Regions from separate parts of the Leuconostoc mesenteroides subsp. mesenteroides ATCC 8293 genome, predicted to be linked through region 1. Evidence: a T-box and tRNA genes for the amino acid it is inferred to sense, from the RefSeq annotation. Region 1 holds a T-box; the other regions hold tRNA genes.
The links. The T-box of region 1 lies ahead of thrS (threonine--tRNA ligase). A T-box ahead of a tRNA ligase gene usually reads a tRNA of that ligase, here a tRNA-Thr.

Region 1 (5,655 bases):
GCGTAGCAGCAATAGCTCCTGCAGCAAACAACAGTGAATCTCCAGGTAGAAACGGCATAATCACACTGCCAGTTTCAATGAAAATTACCACAAATAAAATCAAATACGTCCATAAACCGAACGCTTGCACAAGATTACCAATATGGACATCAATGTGCAAAATAAAATCAATTAGAAATGACATAAAGTTCCCCTAAAGTACGAATAGTAATATTTTACCACACATGTGAGCATGTCATATTAAAATATACCTTTTCATCCCTATTGCGATTTTAATTGCCTTCTAACCAGAAAAATTACGGTAACTTACTTATTTAATGCCTGTTTTGGTTGTTTCATTGAAATACAGCCAAACACGACCATCCAAATGGTAGCACCAATTGCTGGTAGACGAGATTCTGGATTAAAGAAAAGCGTAATAAATACAAAACTGAAAAACAGAATTGCCAATGGCACTAACGTCTTAGGTGCTATGACAAGAAAGCCATCAGGCATGTAACTATCTGACTTGCGATACTTCATGTAAGCGAATAATATGAGTACATAAATCATCAAAAACAAGTCCGTCGATGCGCTTGTCACAAAACTAAACGCATTTGTGATTGATGGAATAACCGAGATTAAGGCCGAAAAAGCAACCATTAATGATGTAACCAGTACAGCATTCACTGGTAATTGTGTTTTTGATGTTTTTCTAAATGGTTGTAAAAACTTGGCCTTAGATTGGAATGATAAAGCAAAGAAATTACGGCTAGCACTAAACAAAACTGAATTTAATGCTGAAGCAGCACTCGTTAATACTACGAAATTAATTAAAGCGGCAGCCCATTTCACACCTGCCAACTGGAAAACCATCACGAAAGGACTTTGATCCTCTGGAATTTTCTGCCATGGATAAATCGTCATAATAATGAACAATGCACCCAGATAGAAAAACAATATGCGCCAAGGAATTTGGTTAATCGCTTTGGGCAAAACCGAACGGGGATTTTCCGTTTCAGCCGTTGTCATGCCAATAAATTCCATGCCGACAAATGCAAACATGACCATTTGAAAGGCATTAATAAAATTACCAACCCCGTTAGGAAATAACTCAAAGTGATGCCAAACATTACTAAAAGCAACTTTTCCAACTGGTGTTTCAAATCCTGTCAAAGCCATGATAATACCTGTCACAATCAATGATAGGATGGCTACAATCTTTATCATGGCAAACCAGAATTCAGTTTCACCATAAAGTGCTACGGCAATTAAGTTGATCGACGTTAGCAAAATAAGCATGACGATTTGAATCAACCAACTTGGTAAATCCGGCAGCCAAAACTGAATATATTTTGCCACTGCAGTCAGCTCTGCCATCCCCATAAATACAACAGTTAACCAATATGACCAACGTGCAAAGAATCCGGCACGGTTACCTAAAAATTTAGTGATGAAAGAAATAAAGGTATGTTGACTGGGATCAGCATACAGCAGTTCACCAATGGCACGCATTACAACAAACATAAACATTCCAATAACTAAGTAAACCAATAAAATGGACGGTCCAGCAAAATGGATTGAATTTCCTGCCCCCATGAATAGACCAGTACCAATTGTTCCACCAATAGCTATTAACTGAACGTGTCGGTTTTGTAAACCTCGTTTCGGAAGATTACTGTCGCCTTTTGAATCGGACATAATAATATAAATTTCCCTTTCCTATTGCAAAGCACCCCTCGATCATCTCAGGGTGCTTTGACTTTTCATACATACATGATCTAGTATGCTGATTTTTTTCTAAAAATAAACAACGCTATTTTGTTCATTCGGTTTCACGTGAGTAATTAGAAACATCAGACAAAATCAAATATTGGAATTCATCGTATGACATTGTAACTGTTTTTGTATCACCATACTTACGAACAGTAACCGTGTTACTATTTACCTCTGAATCGCCTAGTACCAAAGTATATGGAATTTTGTTCGTTTGCGCTTCACGAATGAGGTAGCCCATCTTAGCGTCTTTTGTTTCAACATTAGCGCGCAATCCAGCATCCTGTAACTTCTGCTGTACAGCGTTCGCATAATTACCATGAGCACCTAAATTAACAGGGATGATTTGTACTTGTAAAGGTGACAACCATGTTGGGAAAGCACCCTTGTACATTTCAATCAAGTAGGCTGTGAAACGTTCCATCGTACCAACAATACCACGATGTAACATCACTGGACGATGATTATCCAGACCATCACGACCAATATATTTCAAGTCAAATCGTTCTGGCAACAAGAAGTCTAATTGGATAGTTGACAATGTTTCTTCATTACCTAAGGCAGTCTTTGTTTGAACGTCTAACTTTGGACCATAGAAAGCAGCTTCACCTTCAGCCTCGAAATAATCAAGACCGAGATCATCCATTGCTGTTTTCAATTGCTTTTGTGACTTTTCCCACATTTCATCATCATCAAAATACTTTTCTGTATTTTTGGGATCACGATAAGACAAACGGAAACGATAATCTTTAATGTTGAAGTCACGATAGACACCCATCATCATTGTTAGAATAGACTTAAACTCTTCTTCTAACTTTTCTGGTTCAACGAATGTATGACCATCGTTCAATGTCATCTCACGAACACGAGATAACCCTGTCAAAGCACCAGATTTTTCATAACGATGCATCATTCCTAATTCAGCAATACGCATTGGTAATTCACGGTATGAACGTGGCTTATGATTAAATACCATGATATGTGATGGACAATTCATTGGACGTAATTCCAAAAATTCGCCATCCCCCATATCCATTGGTGGGAACATATCTTCACGATAATGGTCCCAGTGACCAGATGTCTTATATAAGTTCAAATTAGACAATACTGGTGTGTAAACGTGCTGGTAGCCATTTGACAGCTCTTTATCTGTAATATATCTTTCAACTTGGCGACGAATTGTTGCACCATTTGGCAGCCAAACTGGTAATCCTGAACCAACCTCCTGGCTAGTAAAGAATAGATCAAGATCACGTCCAATGACACGATGATCACGTTCCTTAGCTTCTTCACGACGAGCAATTTCTGCTTCAACGTCAGCTGCTTTCCAAAAGGCCGTTCCATATACTCGTTGCATCATTGGGTTGCTTGAATCTCCACGCCAGTAAGCGCCAGCCACTGAAGTAAGCTTAAAATGCTTAATCCAACCCGTTGATGGTACCAGACCACCCTTATCAAGCTCAATATGATCTCCTTGAACAGCAATTGTGATCTTTTCATCGACTGGTAGATCATTTACTAACTCAACTTTATATGGATCATCAGCAAATATTTCTAATGCTTCATCACGTGTGATTTCGCGAGAAAGAATTGGTAGATCCTCTTTCACAATTTTGTGCATAATCGCCTCGATTTCAGGGAAATCTTCGATTGACACTTGATTGCCAGCCCCATTATCTGTGTCGTAATAGAAGCCATTTTCAATAAAAGGACCAACTCCAAAATGAATGTTAGCAAATTTTGGAATTCGCTTTAATGCTTGTGCTAATAAATGAGATGCTGAGTGACGAAGTAGATCTAATGCTTCGCTATCTGATGTAGTGATTAGTTGAAAATCGCCACTTTCAGTAATAACATCGTTCATGCCAATGTATGAACCATTTATTTTTCCTGACACTGACTTCTTTGCCAATGACTTTGAAATACTTTCGGCAACCCCAATTGGCTTAATCCCTTCATCAAACTTTTTAATAGCGCCATCTGGGAATGTAAGACTGATTTCTGCCATGCTATTTTCCTTTCAAATTCCATTCTAGTATTTTACATTAATAAAACAAAAACGTCCCTTCAGATCCTTATTAGATCTAAAGGGACGTTTTACCGCGGTACCACCCAAGTTTAAAACAGGAAAAATTCCTATTTCTCTCAAATGATATATAACGGTATCACCCGGGCAACTTTTCATTTAAAACTACTAAATCACCACTCAAAGGTAGTCTCTTATGTATGCACTGCTCATTTTCACCAAACATGAACTCTCTTTAAGTGCATGACAATCGAGTTGTCCTTATCAATGTTTCTGAGAAACATCATAACATTTTTTTTGCTGTGTTGCAATTATTTTTTTAAATCTGCTAATACAATCTTTAGCGCTTCTAATGCCTCGACATCATGATCTAAAATACCATTATCAAAAACATTTTGTAGTGCAGCAATTTGATTTTTTGTAAGTGCCATTTTTATTATTCTCCTGTTTGCTTAATCATTTAATTCTACTCAAAAAATATAATCATACTACTTAGTTTGAAACTAATGCTAACTTTCTATCCCAGAGCTACCATCTGAAATATTGACGTGTCTTGGCCGTGATCCGTCTGCTGGTCCAATGTAACCGCCTGCTTCCAAATCATCAATTAATCGAGCGGCTCGATTATAACCAATCCTGAAACGACGTTGTAACAGTGATGTTGAGGCTTTTTGTTGTTCAATAACAAATTGCAAAGCTTCTTGGAATAACTCATCATCACTATTTCCATCAGCATTTTCCGAATTATCTTGAGCAATCTCTTCATCTGTAACAGTCATTGCATCGGAATACTGAACCTCTTGTTGTGACTTAACAAATTCAACAATATTAGTCACATCAGTGTTACTAATAAATGCACCTTGAACACGTTGTGTCGGCTTACCGGGCGGTGCAAAAATCATATCCCCTTTTCCGAGCAGCTTCTCAGCACCATTACTGTCCAGAATAGTGCGTGAATCAATTCCAGAAGCTGTTCTAAAAGCAATTCTACCAGGAATATTACTTTTTATAGTACCGTTAATCACTTTAACGTCAGGTCGCTGTGTGGCCAAAATCATGTGAATACCGGCTGCACGAGCTTTAGCACCAAGGCGCGCGATAGAAACTTCAATTTCATTACCCACCGTACTCATTAGGTCAGCGAATTCATCTACAATAGCAACAATATATGGCATTGGTTGCATAATTGGCTGATCTGTTTCCTTAGCTTCAGCATTCTGCTTTTCAACCGCCGCATTATATTCACCAATATTACGTTTTCCAAATTGAGCTAAAAGCTTGTAACGATTTTCCATCTCGTCAACAACTTTTTGCAAAGACTTCGCTGCTTTACGGGGCTCCGAAACAACTGGTGTCAGCAAGTGTGGTATCCCGTTATAAATAGATAACTCAACAACTTTTGGATCAACCATCATTAATTTAACTTCATTAGGTTTTGCACGCAAAAGGATAGATACAATAATACCATTAAGCCCTACTGATTTTCCAGATCCAGTAGATCCAGCAATAAGCAAATGAGGCATAGCCGATAAGTCTGCCATGATAATATTTCCTGTTACATCTCGGCCAAGTGGCACATTGAGTGGATTATCATCAAATGGCGCATTCTCAATCATGTCTCGGAATCCAACAGTTGCCTGAGTATCATTAGGAACCTCTATACCAACATAGGGTTTACCGGGGATTGGCGCCTCAATTCGTATTGATTTTGCAGCTAATGCCAATGCTAAATCATCCGATAGATTAGCAATTCGATTTACTTTAACGCCTTGCCCTGGTTTCAACTCATATTGAGTTACCGTAGGTCCTAATGAGACACTGGTCACTTCCGCCTCAACACCAAAGCTTTGCAGCGTATCATGGACAAGACGCGA
Region 2 (5,655 bases), 260 kb from region 1:
TTGCTGGTGCCGAAGAAGAAAAACAAGAACTGGTTGAAGTTGTTGAATTTCTAAAAGCGCCAAAGAAGTTTGTGAACTTAGGGGCTCGCATACCAAAGGGTGTATTGCTAGAGGGACCTCCCGGAACCGGTAAAACGCTTTTGGCCAAAGCCGTTGCTGGTGAAGCTAGCGTACCATTTTTCTCAATGTCAGGATCAGATTTCGTAGAAATGTTCGTTGGTGTTGGTGCATCCCGTGTTCGTGACTTATTTGAAAATGCTAAGAAATCTGCGCCAGCCATTATCTTCATTGATGAAATTGATGCAGTTGGTCGTCGTCGAGGAACAGGCATGGGCGGTGGTAATGATGAGCGTGAGCAGACTTTGAACCAAATTTTGATAGAAATGGACGGTTTCGAAGGTTCTGAAGGTGTTATTATTTTAGCATCTACTAACCGTTCTGATGTCTTAGATCCAGCGTTGCTTCGTTCAGGTCGTTTCGATCGTAAGATTTTAGTTGGAGCGCCGGATGTTAAAGGACGTGAAGCAATCTTAAACGTCCATGCAAAGAACAAGCCATTGGCAGACAATGTTGATTTGAAAGCTATTGCTCAGCAAACTCCAGGGTATGTTGGAGCGGATTTGGAAAACTTGTTAAATGAAGCGGCATTACTTGCTGCCCGTCGAAACAAGTCCAAAGTTGATGCTGCAGATATTGATGAGGCTGAAGATCGTATTTTCCAAGGTCCAGCCAAGACAAACCATAACATGTCTGAATCAGAGCGTCGTACAACTGCCTATCATGAAGCTGGTCATGCGTTAGTAGGATTAGTTCGTTCAGAAGCTTCAGTCGTTCGAAAAGTTACTATTGTTCCGCGTGGTCGCATTGGTGGTTATGCCTTAATGACGCCTAAGAATGATCGATATAACTTAAAATATTCAGAGGCTAAGGAGCAACTGGCTGGTTTGATGGGTGGTCGTGCCTCAGAAATATTTATGTTTAACGAAGCTAGTTCAGGCGCGTCAAATGATTTCCAACAAGCAACTGGTTTGGCTCGTCAAATGGTTACGGCTTTCGGAATGTCTGATAAGTTAGGCATGGTTCAACTTGAAGGTAATGCTAGCGTTGGCTATGCTGATCAAGCTGGTAACCGTGCATACTCTGAAGAAACAGCTCGTTTGATTGACGAGGAAGTACGTCGTTTGGCACGTGAAGCATTTGATGATGCTATTGCTATATTGCGCGACAATAAAGACAAATTGACAGCAATTGCTGAGGCTCTACTTGAAGTTGAAACATTAGATGAAAAGCAAATCAAGGATATTTATCTAACAGGAACCTTTACTCGTAAGGATATCCAAGATGATACAGAGCTTGCAAAAGCAAAGTCGTTTGAAGAAGCAAAAGCTGCTGCTGATGCTAAGGATTCACAAGCTGAACAACGCTTTGAAAAACAAGATGAAGAAAAGTCATCTGACGATCACTCAGAGTCCAAAAATGAGGATACTGATTCAACAGATAAGTCAGAAACAGATGACAATAATACAGAAAATAAGTAAAATAGAAGTTGACGGTGACGTCGACTTTTTATTTTGTCATGTGTTTAGCAAATACAAAAGTAATAAACTGTTAAATAAAAAAATATTAAATTAAACATAGGGAAAATTATGGCAGATCAATTTATCAAAGCAATTACTAAAAACAAGTATTTTCGTACGTTTGCCGTAAATGGGACCAATCTCGTCCATCAGGCAGCGCAAATCCACGAAACATCGCGTATTGCTGCTGTTGTTCTTGGACGTGGTTTGTTGGCCACGACCTTGACAGCTCAGGCCGTTTTGAAAGGTGAAGAAACCTTATCAACAAAAATTAATGGACGCGGACCAATTGGCAATGTTGTAGTAGAATCTGATGCTAAAGGAAGTGTGCGTGGCTACGTAACCAATCCTAACCTTGAGACACTTATAAATGAAGCGGGACAGCTTGATGTGGCTAAAGCTGTTGGAAAAAATGGCTTTCTACAGGTTACAAAGTTTGCTCCCTACTCTGATCCTTACATAGGTCAGAGTCAATTGGTTAGCGGAGAAATTGGAGACGATTTTACATATTACTTAGCACAATCAGAGCAAACACCATCGGTTATAGGTGTTTCCGTTTATATGAACAGTGATGATACGGTTGCTGGAGCAGGTGGCTTTCTTGTTCAGGCGCTACCTGACGCTACTGATGAAGCAATTGATCAACTTGAGCTAGCTCTAAAAAACATGAAACCACTTTCTGAAATGATTCAAGAAAGATATACGCCATTAGAAGTGCTTGAAGAGATTTTTGGGAAAGGTGAAGTTGAGATACTTCAAACAGCTGGCATCGGTTTGGCCGCAGAGCCATCCAAAGACGCTTATGCTAAAATGTTGCTCACACTTCCAGCATCTGAAATTCAGGCAATGATCAAAGAAGACCATGGCGCTGAAATTGTGGGAAAGTTCTCCGGAAAGCGTTACTTTTTCACAGAGGAACAATTATCCGAAATTTTGAAGCAGATTGAAAAAAATAACGAGTGACTTTGAGATTATTGTTTTTTTTGGTATGATATTTAGTTAGTAGGCGTGTATTTAAAAAACGCGCAATAGGGAAGGATTTTATACAAATGGCTGAAGAAAAAGCCCTTAATGATCAAATGCTAGCGCGTCGACAAAAGTTGGCAACAATCGTTAGTGATTTACACTTAGACCCATTCGGTAAGCGATTTGAACGTACAGCAAAAGCGCAAGAACTGCATAATCTATATGATGCCAGCTCTTTAGAAGAGTTAGAGAATGCAAAACATGAAGTTGTTATTGCAGGTCGTATGGTTGCAAAGCGTGGCGCAGGTAAAGTTATTTTCGCTGATTTTCGTGATGTTTCTGGAAAAATTCAGGTTTATGCAAGACGTGATGATTTAGCAGATAATTATCCGATTATTAAAAGAGCAGATTTGGGTGACTTCCTTGGAATCAAGGGAATTATGATGAAGACTGAAGCTGGTGAATTAACAGTTTTGGCTACAGAATTAACACATTTATCTAAGGCTCTTCGTCCAATGCCTGATAAGTTCCATGGTATTTCTGATGTTGAAACACGGTATCGTAAGCGTTACTTGGATTTGATTGCCAATGAAGATTCTTTCAAAAAGTTCCAAGAACGCTCACATATCATTTCTGCTATTCGTGCATATATGGATAGAAATGATTTCCTTGAGGTTGAAACGCCAATTTTGCAAACTGAAGCCGGTGGGGCTGCAGCCCGTCCATTTATCACACATCATAATGCTTTGAATATTGATATGTACATGCGTATCGCAACAGAATTGTACTTAAAGCGTTTGGTTGTGGGTGGCATGGAACGTGTATATGAAATTGGCCGTATTTTCCGTAATGAGGGTATGGATCCAAAGCACAATCCTGAGTTTACAACAATGGAGTCATATGCAGCTTATATGGACTTTACAGATGTTATGGACGAAACTGAAGGTATTTTCAAAGCTGCCGCTTCTGTCGTCTCAGATGACTTGAAAATTACTTATCAGGGAACTGAAATTGATCTTGGCACAAAGTTTGCGCGCAAACATCTAGTCGACTTGATTAAAGAACAAACTGGTATTGATTTTTGGCAGGAAATGTCCGTTGAAGAAGCACAAAAGTTGGCCGATGATAACCATGTAAAGTACGAAAAATACTGGGGTGTGGGTCATATTATCAATGCATTCTTCGAAGAATTTGTAGAGGATACTTTGGTACAGCCAACATTTGTTTATGGACATCCAGTTGAAGTGTCACCACTCGCTAAGAAAAATACTGATGATCCTCGTTTTACTGATCGTTTTGAATTGTTTATTATGGGTAGCGAGTATGCGAATGCCTTTACTGAGTTAAACGATCCTATTGACCAACGTGCACGTTTTGAGGCTCAAGCGGCTGAACGTGAGAATGGTAATGACGAAGCTGAAGGTATTGATGAAGACTTCATAGAAGCTTTGGAATATGGTATGCCACCTACAGGTGGACTTGGTGTTGGTATTGATCGTTTGGTCATGTTATTGACTGATTCTGACACAATTCGTGACGTTGTGTTGTTCCCAACAATGCGTCCAGAATAATAAATCATTGACAAGTCGTTACACAATTAGTTATAATAATATAGTTGTGTTAGCGACATCATTCCGACTTAGCTCAGTTGGTAGAGCACCTGACTGTTAATCAGGTTGTCGCCGGTTCGAGCCCGGCAGTCGGAGTTTTATGAGAAGCAAATCATCTTGATTTGCTTCTTTTTTATGTGATAAACTGTTGACAGATTTTCTCACTCATGGCATAATAATATAGTTGTGTTAGCAACGTCATTCCGACTTAGCTCAGTTGGTAGAGCACCTGACTGTTAATCAGGTTGTCGCCGGTTCGAGCCCGGCAGTCGGAGTTTCGCCGACGTAGCTCAGTTGGTAGAGCACGGGTATCGTAAACCTGGGGTCGGAGGTTCGAATCCTCTCGTCGGCACTATTATGCATATCTTGCAAAGCAAATCATCTGAGGTTTGCTTATTTTTTTACAATGAAAAGGACGCAATTGAAAAACATGATTGTACTATTCAATAAACCGTACAATGTTTTAACTAAGTTTACTGATGCTGAAGGGCGACCAACTTTGGCTGACTACATTGATATTCCACGGGTTTATGCCGCTGGTCGTTTGGACATGGACAGTGAGGGCCTATTATTGCTGACTGATAGCGGTAAACTGAATCATGAATTGACTGATCCTGATAATAAAGCCTATAAAACTTATGTTGTTCAAGTAGAAGGGGTCCCAACAAAGTCACAACTAAAGCAACTTGAGCAAGGTGTGGCGTTAAAAGATGGGTTAACTTTACCAGCTAAAGTCAAACGTATTCCTTATCCAAAATGGTTATGGGAACGAGAGAAGCCAATCCGTATTCGTAAAAACCAGCCAACGAGTTTTATTCAATTAAAAATAAAAGAGGGCCGTAATCGGCAAGTACGCCGTATGACAGCAGCTGTTGGTATTCCAACGCTACGCTTGATACGGACACATATTGGTGAATATCATATTGCCGACTTAAAACCAGGACAATATCGAATTGTGAAGTAATGATTTTGTGGTGCAAAAGCATCATAAACGGTTATAATAGTAAAAGATGTAAATTAAAAGAGGTGACCTCATGGGACGTAAATGGGAAAACATTAAAATGAAGAAGGCGCAGACTGATGGTGCTGCCGCTAAAGTTAACAGTAAGTATGGCATTGAAATTTATGCTGCAGCGAAGCAAGGTGGCAGTCCAGACCCTGAGGCTAATTCAACATTAAAGTTTGTTATTGAACGTGCTAAGCAAGCACAAGTGCCAAAGCACGTTATTGAACGTGCCATTGAAAAGGCAAAGGGTTCAGGGGATGAAACCTTTATCGAGGGACGTTACGAGGGATTTGGACCAAACGGTTCATTGATTATTGTAGATACGTTGACATCAAACGTTAATCGTACAGCTACAAATGTGCGCACAGCTTTCAATAAAAATGGTGGAACTTACGGTGCTGCTGGCTCTGTTAGTTATTTATTCGATGAAACAGGCGTGATTGTTTTTGAGGGTGAAGATGCCGATGCTACGTTGGAAACACTGCTAGACGCTGAA
Region 3 (5,655 bases), 830 kb from region 1:
CGTTGTTTCTTAGCAGCGCTATGACTAACTTTGCGGGCACGTGCAAATGAGTTAAGTGGCTTCTTTAATACCATGATTGTGCTCCTTTTTTATTCAATGATTTCATACAAATAATAATTATACGGCAAAATCTATACGATTACAAGTGTTACAATATATATTATGGAAACTTGGAATGAACAAACAATTAAAGAATTTCGTAAAACATTGCTCAATTGGTATGATAAAGAAGGGCGAGCGCACTTGCCATGGCGTGTCAATCATGATCCTTATCGCGTTTTAGTTTCGGAAATTATGCTGCAACAGACACGCGTAGATACAGTTATTCCGTATTTTGATCGCTTTATGACATCGTTACCAACGGTTGGTGATTTAGCGACCGCACCAGAGGATGTTGTGCTCAAATTATGGGAGGGTTTAGGCTACTACTCGAGAGCGCGAAACTTACAAAAGGCGGCGCAGTTTGTTGTCAATGAATTGCATGGGCAATGGCCAGAGAGTAGTGATGATCTGCAAAGCTTGCCAGGAGTGGGTCCATATACAGCGGCAGCTATTGCGTCAATAAGTTTCAATGAGGTAGTCCCAGCAGTTGATGGCAACCAATATCGTGTTTTTAGTAGATTACTTAAAATTGACGCTGACATTGCTGATACAAAATCACGTAAGATATTTTATGATATTATTGCGCCAATTGTTGATCCGGAAAGACCAGGGGACTTTAACCAAGCAATTATGGATTTGGGATCAAGTTATATGACAACCAAAAATCCCGATAGCTTGTATTCACCGGTGCGTGAATTTAATGCGGCTTTTCGAGATGGTGTTGAGGATCAATACCCTGTTAAAACCACGAAACAACGACCAGTAAAACAGTTGTTTATGGCTTCAGTTTTTGAAAAAGATGGTAAATTATTATTTGAAAAACGACCGGATAGCGGTTTGTTGGCTGGATTTTGGACATTTCCACTAACACAAATTGAAAGTATAGAATCAATTACGGGTCAACAGTTAAATATTAAGCCCGTGACACATATTTTTACACATCGTCGATGGGAAATTTGGTTAGTGAAGCAAGAAACAGCTATGTTGAATGATAATCAACAATATTTTAGTTCTGATGAGTGGTCGGCATTAAGCTTACCAAAGGTACAACATAAATTATTGGAGAAATTATATGATACCGAATTCTAAATACAAAAATATATTTTTTTGGACCATTGAATTATTAGCGCTATCGCTCTTAATTTTGATTGTTTCCCGATTTGATTTTCTAATGAAACCAATTTCAGTATTTATTTCCACGGTTTTTGTACCATTGATTGTCGCCGGATCTTTGTACTATGTTTTGAAACCTGTTTTGACACTTTTAAAGAAAATTACAGTTAAAGGGCATAAAATGCCGCATCAACTGGCTGTTATAATTACTTTTGTGTTGTTCCTAGCCGTGATAGCTGGTTCCTTGATTTTATTGATACCAACTCTAGTGGCGGAAATTACTAATTTAATTACTGCATTACCTGAATTTGCACAAAACGTACAGCGCTTTGTAACAGATTCACTACAAAGTAAGTGGTTATCAAATTTAAATTTGTCAATTGATATAGATGAAGTAAAGAGTGCTGTTGGCAAGTACTCGGCTTCTTTTTTAACTATTACGGCAGGTACATTAGGCAGTGCTGTCTCGATGGTTACATCGGTCACGATTAATGTCGTGACTATTCCAGTCGTTTTATTTTATATGCTAAGTGATGGTGATCGCTTGCTACCAGCAATCCAGAAGCTTTTTCCGGTTCGTTTTGCTGATAATGTCAAAGAATTGACACTTAAAATGGATAAAACTATTGAAAGATATATATCGGGGCAAGCTCTTGAAATGTTGTTTGTCGGGATGACCATGGCTGTGGGTTATTTAATTATTGGTGAACCATACGCATGGTTACTGGGTGTGATTGCTGGTATTACTAACATTGTGCCATATATTGGCCCTTGGATTGGGGTTATACCAGCGTTGATTGTTGCCAGTACACAATCATGGAAACAAATGTTGTTGGTAATGATTGTGATGATGGTTGTTCAGCAATTGGATGGAAACTTTATTTATCCAAATGTTATTGGAAAATCATTACAAATTCACCCATTAACAATTATGATTCTTTTGATGGTAGCCGGTAATCTTTGGGGTATTTTTGGCATGATATTGATTGTGCCAATGTATGCAGTTGCTCGAACTGTTGTTAAATTTGCCATTGAAATGCGTCAATTGACTAAGGAATCGTTAGAATAGCAGTTTTTTAACATTTTTTTGATTTAAGTTGTATTACCCTCTTGACTGATTTAGGTTTTTCCAGTAGAATTAAAGGGTTGTGTGATACATGCGGGTGTGGCGGAACTGGCAGACGCGCTGGATTTAGGTTCCAGTGGAGTAATCCGTGCAGGTTCGATTCCTGTCACCCGTATAATATGGCCGCCGCCATATTTATATATTGAGGTATCTGGTATTATTCACTTGTAGTACCTGAGTACTTTAATTTGCCGACCTAGCTCAGTTGATAGAGCACCTCACTAGTAATGAGGGGGTCGCCGGTTTGAGCCCGGCGGTCGGCATAATTACTTTCAAGAAAAAGCATGAATTCCTATGAATTCATGCTTTTTTCTTTCGTAATATATTGTTGAAATAAGTTTCGCTCAACTTCAGATAGCTCAATGGTTAACCAACTACCGGTTTCGTCATATTGTTCTTCTATAAATTTATGTTTTGCCGCTAATTGGGCAACAACATTTCCTTTATCAAAGGGTATATGCAAAGTTACGACTTCGCTGTCGTTAAAAATATGTTTAACAATGAGATCAATCAGTGCATCTTGAGAATTGGTATCTAGTGCTGACAAAGTAATCACGTTATCGCCAGAGATGTCCGGATAGTGCAACTCAGTGCGATCAGCTTTGTTATATACTGTAATAACGGGTTTACCAGTAACACCAATCTCAGTTAATGTTTTCTCAGTTGTTTCCATCATAGCTTTATAATGCTCGTCTGAAACATCCACCACGTGCAGTATTAGATCTGCATTTGCCGCTTCTTGTAATGTTGATTTGAAAGCAGCAACTAAGTTATGAGGTAGCTTGGATACGAAACCAACCGTATCACTTAATAAAAACTGTCTTTTATCAGGAAGAGTCAGTTGTCTAACTGTGGTGTTTAGCGTAGCAAATAGCATATCTTTTTCAAACACTTGCTTACTATCATCATTGTCTGCACCAACACCAAAACGCATCAACAAACGATTCATCAAGGTAGACTTTCCAGCGTTTGTGTAGCCAACCAGTGCTACGTTTGGTAAGTTGTTAGCGTGTCGTTGCATTGAACGCGTATTTTCACTTTTATCTAAATCAGCCAGTTCTTGACGAACATGAACCATTTGAGACGTAATACGTTGGCGAGATTGTTCTAGCTTTGTTTCACCAGAACCACGTGAGGTGAAACCTGCGCCACCTGTACCTGTTTGTTGATCTAATGAAATTGACATGCTTTTACGTAAGCGTGGTAATTGATATTGTAAACGTGCTAACTGAACTTGGAGTTTTGCAACTTTAGTCTGGGCTCGTTGTGCGAAAATTTCGAGAATTAAACCAGTACGATCGACAACAGTAGCATCTGTTGTTTTTTCTAGGTTACGAATTTGAGAAGGTGTCAATTCATCATTGACAACAATCATATCAACGTCATAAGTTTTTACAGCTTCACCTAACTCTTCGACCTTACCTTTACCAAAGTAAGTGCTAGGATTTGGTCGTTCTAGCTTTTGGGTAAAAGTTTCAACGGGTTCAAGATTATTTGCTTTTGCTAGGTTCGCTAGTTCTTCTAATTCGTAGTCTAGGTTTCCCTGATTAGTTGTTAAGCCAACTAAAAATACTTTACGAGGGTTTTCTTGCATAAAAAATGCCTCCAATCAACTTGCGAGACTGGTGGCAGTTTACGTGTTTAGTACGAAAAAGGCAGACCAATCTCAAGAAAAGCGCATAAAAACAATCTATTGCTTTTATTCACCACATCTTAAAAATTGTTCAACAAGTTCTCGTACCTCTTTCTTCTTAATAGTGATAGTGTATAAGTTTTATAGGAAAATGTCAATAATAACGTACTTTGTTTTGTGATAATTTCTTCAACGCTGCTCCTAGATTTAACGTATAATAGAATGAGTTAACTAATTAATAGAAGGTTTTGAACATGTCAAAAGAAATTTATTTAACTGGTGATCGTCCCACTGGTAAACTACATATTGGTCATTATATTGGATCGTTAAAAAACCGTGTGAGCATGCAAAATTCTGGCGATTACTTGCCATTTGTTATGATTGCTGATACACAAGCATTTACAGATAATGCTCGTAATCCAGAAAAAATACGTCAATCATTAACTGAGGTAGCCTTGGACTATTTGGCGGTTGGTATTGACCCAGCTAAGACAACCATTTTTGTACAATCACAAATCAAAGGGTTATTCGAACTTACAGAATACTTTATGAACTTGGTTAGTGTCGCTCGGTTACAAAGAAATCCAACAGTTAAGTCAGAAATTAAACAAAAAGGCTTTGATGAGGGAATCCCTGCAGGATTTTTGACATATCCAGTATCACAAGCAGCTGATATCGCTATTTTCCGAGCAACAAAGGTGCCGGTAGGGGATGATCAAGAGCCTATGCTTGAGCAGACACGTGAATTAGTACGCTCGTTCAATAATGCTTATAAGTCTGATGTCCTAGTTGAACCAGTTGGTGTTTTTCCACCCAAGGGGCAAGGGCGTTTACCAGGTTTAGATGGTAATGCAAAAATGTCCAAGTCATTAAATAACGGCATTTTCTTGAGTGATGATGCGGATACATTGGTGAAAAAAGTTAAGTCAATGTATACAGATCCCTTACATATCAATATTACTGATCCTGGTCATGTTGAAGGTAATGTGGTGTTTACTTACTTAGATATTTTTGATCCGGATAAAAAACGTGTTCAAGAACTAAAAGATCAGTATACTGCTGGTGGCTTAGGTGATATGAAAATAAAAAAGCATTTGATAGATGTCATGGAAGCTGAAATGGCACCAATTCGTCAACGACGCGAAGAATACGCCCAAGATATCCCAGCGGTTTTGAACATGTTGCAAGAAGGCTCAAATAAAGCCAATGTTGTCGCCGAGGAAACAATGAAAGATGTCCGTCACGTGATGGGACTGGATTATTTTAGTAATTAAAAGCTCGGACTTTCCGAACTTTTTTATTTGATGTGATGGGTATTGATGAATAATAAAGATATCATCTATTTATCTTGGAGATATGATGGGAAATAATGAACAGAAATTGAATCGTGGTTTTGGATTAACAGCATCATTAGCTTTAGTTGTTGGAACAATCATTGGTTCTGGTATATTTTTTAAGCAAGGCAGTGTCTTAGAATCAGCAGGTAGTACAAACGCAGCGATGCTAGCGTGGATTGCTGGAGGTCTTTTAACGCTAGCGTCAGGAATCAGCGTAGCTGAAATTGGCTCTCAAATGGACAAAACTGGTGGCATTTATATTTATATCGAGAAAATTTATGGTAAGGTTTGGGGTTTCTTAGCTGGGTGGATGCAAGTGGTATTTTACGGCCCAGCAATGATGG

Region 2: it has a tRNA-Thr gene. The T-box ahead of thrS (threonine--tRNA ligase) is inferred to sense a tRNA for this amino acid. The anticodon was not compared.
Region 3: it has a tRNA-Thr gene. The T-box ahead of thrS (threonine--tRNA ligase) is inferred to sense a tRNA for this amino acid. The anticodon was not compared.

The regions. Positions count from the first base shown of each region.
Region 1 is NC_008531.1:627,707-633,361, reverse strand. It holds gene LEUM_RS03235 (VTT domain-containing protein) at 1-184, opposite strand, end outside; gene LEUM_RS03230 (amino acid permease) at 307-1,680, opposite strand; gene thrS (threonine--tRNA ligase) at 1,805-3,763, opposite strand; T-box leader at 3,841-4,058, opposite strand; gene LEUM_RS03220 (FtsK/SpoIIIE family DNA translocase) at 4,291-5,655, opposite strand, start outside.
Region 2 is NC_008531.1:363,239-368,893, forward strand. It holds gene ftsH (ATP-dependent zinc metalloprotease FtsH) at 1-1,538, shown strand, start outside; gene hslO (Hsp33 family molecular chaperone HslO) at 1,647-2,540, shown strand; gene lysS (lysine--tRNA ligase) at 2,627-4,114, shown strand; tRNA gene LEUM_RS01980 (tRNA-Asn) at 4,177-4,249, shown strand; tRNA gene LEUM_RS01985 (tRNA-Asn) at 4,356-4,428, shown strand; tRNA gene LEUM_RS01990 (tRNA-Thr) at 4,433-4,505, shown strand; gene LEUM_RS01995 (rRNA large subunit pseudouridine synthase E) at 4,584-5,117, shown strand; gene LEUM_RS02000 (YebC/PmpR family DNA-binding transcriptional regulator) at 5,188-5,655, shown strand, end outside.
Region 3 is NC_008531.1:1,831,515-1,837,169, reverse strand. It holds gene LEUM_RS10760 (hypothetical protein) at 1-74, opposite strand, end outside; gene mutY (A/G-specific adenine glycosylase) at 163-1,191, shown strand; gene LEUM_RS09060 (AI-2E family transporter) at 1,175-2,284, shown strand; tRNA gene LEUM_RS09055 (tRNA-Leu) at 2,375-2,456, shown strand; tRNA gene LEUM_RS09050 (tRNA-Thr) at 2,532-2,604, shown strand; gene hflX (GTPase HflX) at 2,634-3,935, opposite strand; gene trpS (tryptophan--tRNA ligase) at 4,229-5,248, shown strand; gene LEUM_RS09035 (APC family permease) at 5,334-5,655, shown strand, end outside.